2 regions of the Amphibacillus xylanus NBRC 15112 genome follow, and region 2 is predicted to be linked to the other one. Evidence: a T-box and tRNA genes for the amino acid it is inferred to sense, from the RefSeq annotation. Region 2 holds a T-box; the other holds one or more tRNA genes.
What was found. A T-box is a leader RNA that pairs with one kind of tRNA and senses whether it is charged. The one in region 2 lies ahead of leuS (leucine--tRNA ligase), so its partner is inferred to be a tRNA-Leu.

Region 1 (4,421 bases), 810 kb from region 2:
GAGATGAGAATTCTAAGGTGAGCGGGAGAACTCTCGTTAAGGAACTCGGCAAAATGACCCCGTAACTTCGGGAGAAGGGGTGCTTCTTTTAGAAGAAGCCGCAGTGAAAAGGCCCAAGCGACTGTTTAGCAAAAACACAGGTCTCTGCGAAGCCGCAAGGCGAAGTATAGGGGCTGACACCTGCCCGGTGCTGGAAGGTTAAGGGAATGCGTTAGTACCTTTGGTACGAAGCGTTGAACTGAAGCCCCAGTGAACGGCGGCCGTAACTATAACGGTCCTAAGGTAGCGAAATTCCTTGTCGGGTAAGTTCCGACCCGCACGAAAGGTGCAACGACTTGGGCACTGTCTCAACGAGAGACCCGGTGAAATTATACTATGCGTGAAAATGCGCATTACCCGCGACAGGACGGAAAGACCCCGTGGAGCTTTACTGTAGCTTGATATTGAATGTTGATGCCATTTGTACAGGATAGGTGGGAGCCAAAGAAGCGTGAGCGCTAGCTTACGTGGAGGCGCCGGTGGGATACCACCCTGATGGTGTTGACCTTCTAACCCAGGACCGTTATCCGGTTCGGAGACAGTGTCAGGCAGGCAGTTTGACTGGGGCGGTCGCCTCCTAAAGAGTAACGGAGGCGCCCAAAGGTTCCCTCAGAATGGTTGGAAATCATTCATAGAGTGTAAAGGCAGAAGGGAGCTTGACTGCGAGACCTACAAGTCGAGCAGGGACGAAAGTCGGGCTTAGTGATCCGGTGGTTCCGCATGGAAGGGCCATCGCTCAACGGATAAAAGCTACCCCGGGGATAACAGGCTTATCTCCCCCAAGAGTCCACATCGACGGGGAGGTTTGGCACCTCGATGTCGGCTCATCGCATCCTGGGGCTGTAGTCGGTCCCAAGGGTTGGGCTGTTCGCCCATTAAAGCGGTACGCGAGCTGGGTTCAGAACGTCGTGAGACAGTTCGGTCCCTATCCGTCGTGGGCGTTTGGAAGTTTGAGAGGAGCTGTCCTTAGTACGAGAGGACCGGGATGGACATACCGCTGGTGCACCAGTTGTTCCGCCAGGAGCATGGCTGGGTAGCTACGTATGGAAAGGATAAGTGCTGAAAGCATCTAAGCATGAAGCCTCCCTCAAGATGAGACTTCCCATCTTTTAGAGTAAGATCCCTCAGAGACGATGAGGTAGATAGGTTCGAGGTGGAAGCATGGTGACATGTGAAGCTGACGAATACTAATCGATCGAGGACTTAACTAAAACAAAAAGCGAAAGCGACTGTTCAGCATTGAATTTGATGACACTTGTCAGGTGCATTTCTTATCTAGTTTTCAGGATATATTTTCACGAAGTGAATAGAAGAAGAAACTTTTAAAAAAACTTTTAAAAAACACTTGCTTTTATTCGGAAAAGTGAATATAATATATCTTGTCCTTGAAAATAATATGTCTGGTGACAATAGCGAAGAGGTCACACCTGTTCCCATACCGAACACAGAAGTTAAGCTCTTCAGCGCCGATGGTAGTTGGTTTTTGCCTGCGAGAGTAGGACGTCGCCAAGCATACGGAGGATTAGCTCAGCTGGGAGAGCACCTGCCTTACAAGCAGGGGGTCGCAGGTTCGAGCCCTGCATCCTCCACCATATGCCGGCCTAGCTCAATTGGTAGAGCAACTGACTTGTAATCAGTAGGTTGGGGGTTCAAGTCCTCTGGCCGGCACCATTCTAACAACTCATTATAGATGAGCCATTAGCTCAGTCGGTAGAGCATCTGACTTTTAATCAGAGGGTCGAAGGTTCGAATCCTTCATGGCTCACCATCCACACGCGGGTGTGGCGGAACTGGCAGACGCGCTAGACTTAGGATCTAGTGTCTTACGACGTGGGGGTTCAAATCCCTTCACCCGCACCAAAATAATTTAATATATACGCGGAAGTAGTTCAGTGGTAGAACACCACCTTGCCAAGGTGGGGGTCGCGGGTTCGAATCCCGTCTTCCGCTCCAAGGATTTAATCATTTAGTTTGCCAGGTGATTAAAAACATATCCTTGCCGGGGTGGCGGAACTGGCAGACGCACAGGACTTAAAATCCTGCGGTAGGTAACTACCGTACCGGTTCGATTCCGGTCCTCGGCACCATAAGCGCCCGTAGCTCAATTGGATAGAGTGCTTGACTACGGATCAAGAGGTTAGGGGTTCGACTCCTCTCGGGCGCGCCATTTACGGGAAGTAGCTCAGCTTGGTAGAGCACTTGGTTTGGGACCAAGGGGTCGCAGGTTCGAATCCTGTCTTCCCGACCATTTAACACAATAATTTTTAATTGTGGGGCCTTAGCTCAGCTGGGAGAGCGCCTGCCTTGCACGCAGGAGGTCAGCGGTTCGATCCCGCTAGGCTCCACCATTTTTGTTCTTTGAAAACTGAATCCAAACAACGAAAGATGTTAAGAAAAACAAGTAAGAAGAAGCTAGTGCTTCAAAATTGAGTTAATCGTAACTCTATCAATTTTATTGAGAGTTTGATCTTGGCTCAGGATGAACGCTGGCGGCGTGCCTAATACATGCAAGTCGAGCGCGTGAAATTAAACAGATCTCTTCGGAGTGACGTTTAATGGATCGAGCGGCGGATGGGTGAGTAACACGTGGGCAACCTGCCTATAAGACTGGGATAACTTACGGAAACGTGAGCTAATACCGGATAAAACCTTTTGTCTCCTGACAAGAGGATAAAAGATGGCGCAAGCTATCACTTATAGATGGGCCCGCGGCGCATTAGCTAGTTGGTGAGATAAAAGCTCACCAAGGCAACGATGCGTAGCCGACCTGAGAGGGTGATCGGCCACACTGGGACTGAGACACGGCCCAGACTCCTACGGGAGGCAGCAGTAGGGAATCTTCCGCAATGGACGAAAGTCTGACGGAGCAACGCCGCGTGAACGAAGAAGGTCTTCGGATCGTAAAGTTCTGTTGTTAGGGAAGAACACGTACCATTCGAATAGGGTGGTACCTTGACGGTACCTAACGAGAAAGCCCCGGCTAACTACGTGCCAGCAGCCGCGGTAATACGTAGGGGGCAAGCGTTGTCCGGAATTATTGGGCGTAAAGCGCGCGCAGGCGGTTCTTTAAGTCTGATGTGAAATCTTGCGGCTCAACCGCAAGCGGTCATTGGAAACTGGAGAACTTGAGGACAGAAGAGGAGAGTGGAATTCCACGTGTAGCGGTGAAATGCGTAGAGATGTGGAGGAACACCAGTGGCGAAGGCGACTCTCTGGTCTGTAACTGACGCTGAGGCGCGAAAGCGTGGGTAGCGAACAGGATTAGATACCCTGGTAGTCCACGCCGTAAACGATGAGTGCTAGGTGTTAGGGGGTTTCCGCCCCTTAGTGCTGGCGTTAACGCATTAAGCACTCCGCCTGGGGAGTACGGCCGCAAGGCTGAAACTCAAAAGAATTGACGGGGACCCGCACAAGCGGTGGAGCATGTGGTTTAATTCGAAGCAACGCGAAGAACCTTACCAGGTCTTGACATCCCGCTGACCGCTATGGAGACATAGCTTTCCCTTCGGGGACAGCGGTGACAGGTGGTGCATGGTTGTCGTCAGCTCGTGTCGTGAGATGTTGGGTTAAGTCCCGCAACGAGCGCAACCCTTGAACTTAGTTGCCAGCATTCAGTTGGGCACTCTAAGTTGACTGCCGGTGACAAACCGGAGGAAGGTTGGGATGACGTCAAATCATCATGCCCCTTATGACCTGGGCTACACACGTGCTACAATGGATGGTACAAAGGGCTGCGAAACCGCGAGGTGGAGCCAATCCCATAAAACCATTTTCAGTTCGGATTGTAGGCTGCAACTCGCCTACATGAAGCCGGAATCGCTAGTAATCGCGGATCAGAATGCCGCGGTGAATACGTTCCCGGGTCTTGTACACACCGCCCGTCACACCACGAGAGTTAGCAACACCCGAAGTCGGTGAGGTAACGCTTTTAGCGAGCCAGCCGCCGAAGGTGGGGCCAATGATTGGGGTGAAGTCGTAACAAGGTAGCCGTATCGGAAGGTGCGGCTGGATCACCTCCTTTCTAAGGAAAATCAGGAAGTGGAGACGCCTTGCTCATCGACGTACAGATTGGAGAAGGCCTGACGAGATAAAGGAAATACGATGAACGTAAGTGAATCGATATTGACTTATCGTAGGAAGGCATTCGAAATCTGCTAGTCGATAAGGCGTCGGAGCTAGACTGATCTAGGAACAGCCCTACGGGCTGACTTAACAATTCAGTTGTTTGGTTCAGTTTTGAGAGATCAATCTCTCAAAGGATCTTCTGTTAAAATCGTCACATCCGTGGGACTGCGATTACTCGCCCCATCGAAAACATTTGTGACAACACAGAAGTCACCACATCCGTGTGGAATTGTACCTTGAAAACTAGATAAGAATAA
Region 2 (4,421 bases):
CTTGGTTAAATAGCTTTTGGAATGGTTCTTTTGTCGATACTACCCCAATATCATACAAGAATTTATGCCAGAATCGAGCATATAGTAAGTGAAGTACTGCGTGTTCAGCACCACCAATATAAATATCTACTGGTAACCACTCTTTTAATAGGTCTTCATCAGCAATTTTTTCTGTGTTGTTTGGATCGATATAGCGTAAGTAATACCAGCTACTACCTGCCCATTGTGGCATTGTATTTGTCTCTCTTCGACCTTTCATACCTGTTTTCGGATCTGTCACGTTTACCCATTCTTCAATATTTGCTAACGGTGACTCACCAGTGCCGGAAGGTTTTATTTCTGTTGTCTTAGGCAACATTACTGGTAATTCACTTTCATCAACACCTGTTACAGTACCATCTTCCCAATGAATAATTGGAATTGGCTCTCCCCAATAGCGTTGGCGGCTGAATAGCCAATCACGTAAACGATAAGTTACTTTACGTTCACCTTTACCTTCACTTTCCAGCCATTCAATTGCTTTATTGATTGCTTCTTCTTTATTTAATCCATTAAGGAAATCTGAGTTAATATGTTTACCATCTCCAGTAAACGCCTCTACTTCGATGTTTCCTCCCTCAAGTACCGGAATAATCTCTAAATCAAAAGTTTTGGCAAACTCATAGTCACGTTGATCATGGGCAGGTACTGACATAATCGCACCTGTACCATAACTAGCTAAAACATAATCAGCAATCCAAATTGGTATCTGCTTATTATTAATTGGGTTAATTGCATAAGCACCCGTGAAAACGCCTGTCTTCTCTTTTGCTAAGTCAGTTCGTTCTAGATCACTCTTAGATTTAATTTTTTCAATATATTGTTCAACAGCTTCTTTTTGTTCTGGAGTAGTAATCTGTGAAACAAGTGAGTGTTCAGGTGCAAGCACTGCATAAGTAGCACCAAATAAAGTGTCTGGTCTTGTTGTAAATACTGTAAATGTTTTGTCTTGACCAGCAACTTCAAATGTAACGTTTGCTCCTTCAGATCTGCCTATCCAATTTCGTTGCATTTCTTTAATACTCTCTGGCCAATCAAGTTCATCTAAATCTTCTAATAGACGATCAGCATATGCGGTAATGCGTAACATCCATTGTTTCATCGGACGTCGCTCTACCGGATGACCTCCACGTTCACTCAGACCATCAATAACTTCCTCGTTAGCTAATACAGTACCTAATGCTGGACACCAGTTAACAGGAACTTCATCGATATAAGCTAAACCTTTTTCATATAGCTTTAAGAAAATCCACTGTGTCCATTTGTAATAGTTTGGATCTGTTGTGTTAATTTCACGATCCCAGTCATATGAAAATCCAAGATCTTGAATTTGTCTTCTAAACGTATCAATATTTTTGTCTGTAAATTCAGCAGGATCATTTCCTGTATCTAAAGCATACTGCTCTGCCGGTAATCCAAACGCATCCCACCCCATTGGATGTAAGACCTCGTAACCTTGCATCCGCTTCATACGTGATAAAATATCAGTTGCAGTATAACCTTCTGGGTGTCCAACGTGTAAACCAGCCCCAGATGGATATGGGAACATATCTAACGCATAAAACTTTTTCTTCTCTGATCTTATATTCGTTTTAAATGTTTTGTTCTCTAGCCAATACTTATTCCATTTCGTTTCAATTTTCTTGTGATCATAAGCCATGATCTAATTCCTCCTTTATAACGACAGCTATATTTTTTCAGAACGTTAGTTCGCAAAAATAAAAAGTCCCCGTCCCAAAACTGGGACGAGAACTTTTTTCCCGCGGTACCACCCAAAATTAACATTGTACAAAATGTTCACTTTGTTTTCTTTAACGCAGAATACGGCGATCACTACTTAAATTTCACAATCGCAACATAAAAGGTGAGTTCATCATCGGTATGGATAACTTTCAGCAACCGTTACCTCTCTTTAGACATACACAAATGATTACTATTCCTTCTCATCGTCGTTCATCATATTTTAACAGTATTTTAGTGAAATCAACTCTATTTGTCAAGTAAAGCTTTGTTCAATTAAAGATTTTATGCGTTTTCTTATTTCTTATGGTAAAATAACCAATGGTATTTATCTAATCAATCGGTTGAAATTAAAAAGAACCGATTGATTTTTATACTATTTCATTACAATCTTATATGTGACAAATATTTTTTTCAAAATGAATGGTGGTGTCAATAAAATGTTAAAACGTGTGATTCCATTTGCCCATCACTTAATTGAGCAGGCTGTTCAACCCGGCGATTGTGTCGTTGATGCAACGTGTGGTAATGGACACGATACCGTCATGCTAAGCCGCGCAACTGGTGATTTAGGTAAGGTTTATGCTTTTGATATTCAAGCAGAAGCAATTGAAAATACGAAAAAACGTTTAGCTGACGAATCGATCACGAATGTTGAATTGATTCATGATAGTCATGATCGAATTGGGTATTACATTGATCAAACGGAGAACCAACAAATCGGTGCTGCTATTTTTAATCTTGGTTATTTGCCGGGCAGTGATAAATCAGTTATTACTAAACCAAACCATACAATTGATGCGATTCAGCAAATTATTGATCGATTAAAACTAGGTGGACTCATTGTCTGTGTTGTTTATCACGGGCATCCTGGTGGGAAAGAAGAGAAAGACGCCTTACTTGAGTATGTGAAGCAGCTAGATCAGAAAATATTTAATTGTATTAGCTATGGCTTTATTAATCAAAAAAACAATCCACCTTTTGTCATTGCGATCGAAAAAAAAAGCGACAGATTAAATTAAAAAATTTGATCTGTCGTTTTTATATGGCGATTAAGAAAGCGAATTCCCCAGTGAAAGAACCTCGCTCTATATCCACCAGCTTTTAATAATCTTCTTTTTAATCTTTGGCCATCTTTTATCGTATGTACTTTAGGATCAGCTAAATAAAGTGCTAATAAACCTTCATATATGTAACGATGAAAATGATCGTCTGGCAAATGGCGGACGCTTTTTTTACTTTGATCAATAAAATAAACAATCCGCTGCTCCATTTCCTCATGACTTGGGTAATAGAAGCAAAAGTTCAAATCATTTTCTAAACGATCTTCTTCTTGATCAATTAAATAATCAAGTAAAATATGTAATCCTTGTATGTATGGAAAGTAACCATGATAAATATCACTTATTATTGTTGCAGATAAACGATCTTTTTGATATGCGTAGCTTATCAAACAAAAAATAGCTAATGTGGAACCTGTCGCTGCTGAATATTCATACCATGCAATCGTACGATCAGATAGTGAATTGTTTTCAAACGATTTTATCAAGCGTTCAACCCGATCTTCTGGCAGTACGTGTTTATCAACTTGAAGGTCAATATATTTCATTGCTAATTCAAGCAATTGTTCTTGAATTAATCCGTAATCAGGTAGTTGACGCAACTGCTTTTGACATACTCGAACCAATTCATCCAAATAACCACCATCATCTTGATCCTGTCGGTGATGATAATAATTTATGGTTTCATTTGAAAGATTAAATATTGACAGCATCGATTGGTGTAATGAACGAAAATCGATCGGATCTAACGAATCACTGCGATCACATAGATTATCTAAGTAATCACTTATCGTCTGATAGGCGACTATAAATGTAATCGCCTCTCTCCATTTATCTTTAGCTAGCATCGCATAAATTCCCCCGCCCCTAGCATGGAAAGCTTTTGCTTCAATACTTTGCAATGCTTGCTTTCGAAGATTAGGATTAGGGATTTTTTCGGCACGTGTGTGCCAATAATGCAACTCTTCATTAACAGCAGGTATAATCTTTTTTACTGCTGTCTTTGCTAATTGAGTAGCCGATCGATAATCACGCTCATTCATGTTCTCCACTCCATTTCAGATCAAACTAAAACAGTTTATTTGTTAACAAACGCTTTAATTGCTTCAGCTTTATCTAAACGCTCCCATGGAAATTCAACGTCAGTTCGGCCAAAATGACCGTATGTTGCTGTTGGTTTAAATATAGGCTTTCTTAATTGTAACATATTAATGATTCCCGCAGGTCGTAAATCAAATAGGTCACGAACCGCTTCGATTAACTTTTCTTCACTTACTTTTCCAGTTCCAAATGTATCAATTGAAATCGACACAGGCTCAGCAACTCCAATAGCATAAGCTAATTGAACCTCACAATTATCTGCAAGTCCTGCGGCAACGATATTTTTAGCTACATATCGAGCAGCATATGAAGCTGAACGATCGACTTTTGTAGCATCCTTACCACTAAATGCACCACCACCATGTCGTGCATAGCCACCATACGTATCAACAATAATTTTGCGTCCAGTTAAGCCAACATCACCTTGTGGCCCTCCAATAACAAAGCGACCTGAAGGGTTGATGATGTATTTAGTCTGAT

Region 1: it encodes a tRNA-Leu, which carries the amino acid that the T-box ahead of leuS (leucine--tRNA ligase) is inferred to sense. The anticodon was not compared.

The regions. Positions count from the first base shown of each region.
Region 1 covers NC_018704.1:97,374-101,794, forward strand. The annotation lists rRNA gene AXY_RS00470 (23S ribosomal RNA) at 1-1,250, shown strand, start outside; rRNA gene rrf (5S ribosomal RNA) at 1,439-1,551, shown strand; tRNA gene AXY_RS00480 (tRNA-Val) at 1,556-1,631, shown strand; tRNA gene AXY_RS00485 (tRNA-Thr) at 1,635-1,710, shown strand; tRNA gene AXY_RS00490 (tRNA-Lys) at 1,732-1,807, shown strand; tRNA gene AXY_RS00495 (tRNA-Leu) at 1,815-1,899, shown strand; tRNA gene AXY_RS00500 (tRNA-Gly) at 1,918-1,992, shown strand; tRNA gene AXY_RS00505 (tRNA-Leu) at 2,038-2,126, shown strand; tRNA gene AXY_RS00510 (tRNA-Arg) at 2,130-2,206, shown strand; tRNA gene AXY_RS00515 (tRNA-Pro) at 2,211-2,287, shown strand; tRNA gene AXY_RS00520 (tRNA-Ala) at 2,312-2,387, shown strand; rRNA gene AXY_RS00525 (16S ribosomal RNA) at 2,491-4,060, shown strand.
Region 2 covers NC_018704.1:902,925-907,345, reverse strand. The annotation lists gene leuS (leucine--tRNA ligase) at 1-1,699, opposite strand, end outside; T-box leader at 1,778-1,995, opposite strand; gene AXY_RS04475 (tRNA (mnm(5)s(2)U34)-methyltransferase) at 2,220-2,801, shown strand; gene AXY_RS04470 (tetraprenyl-beta-curcumene synthase family protein) at 2,798-3,883, opposite strand; gene metK (methionine adenosyltransferase) at 3,919-4,421, opposite strand, start outside.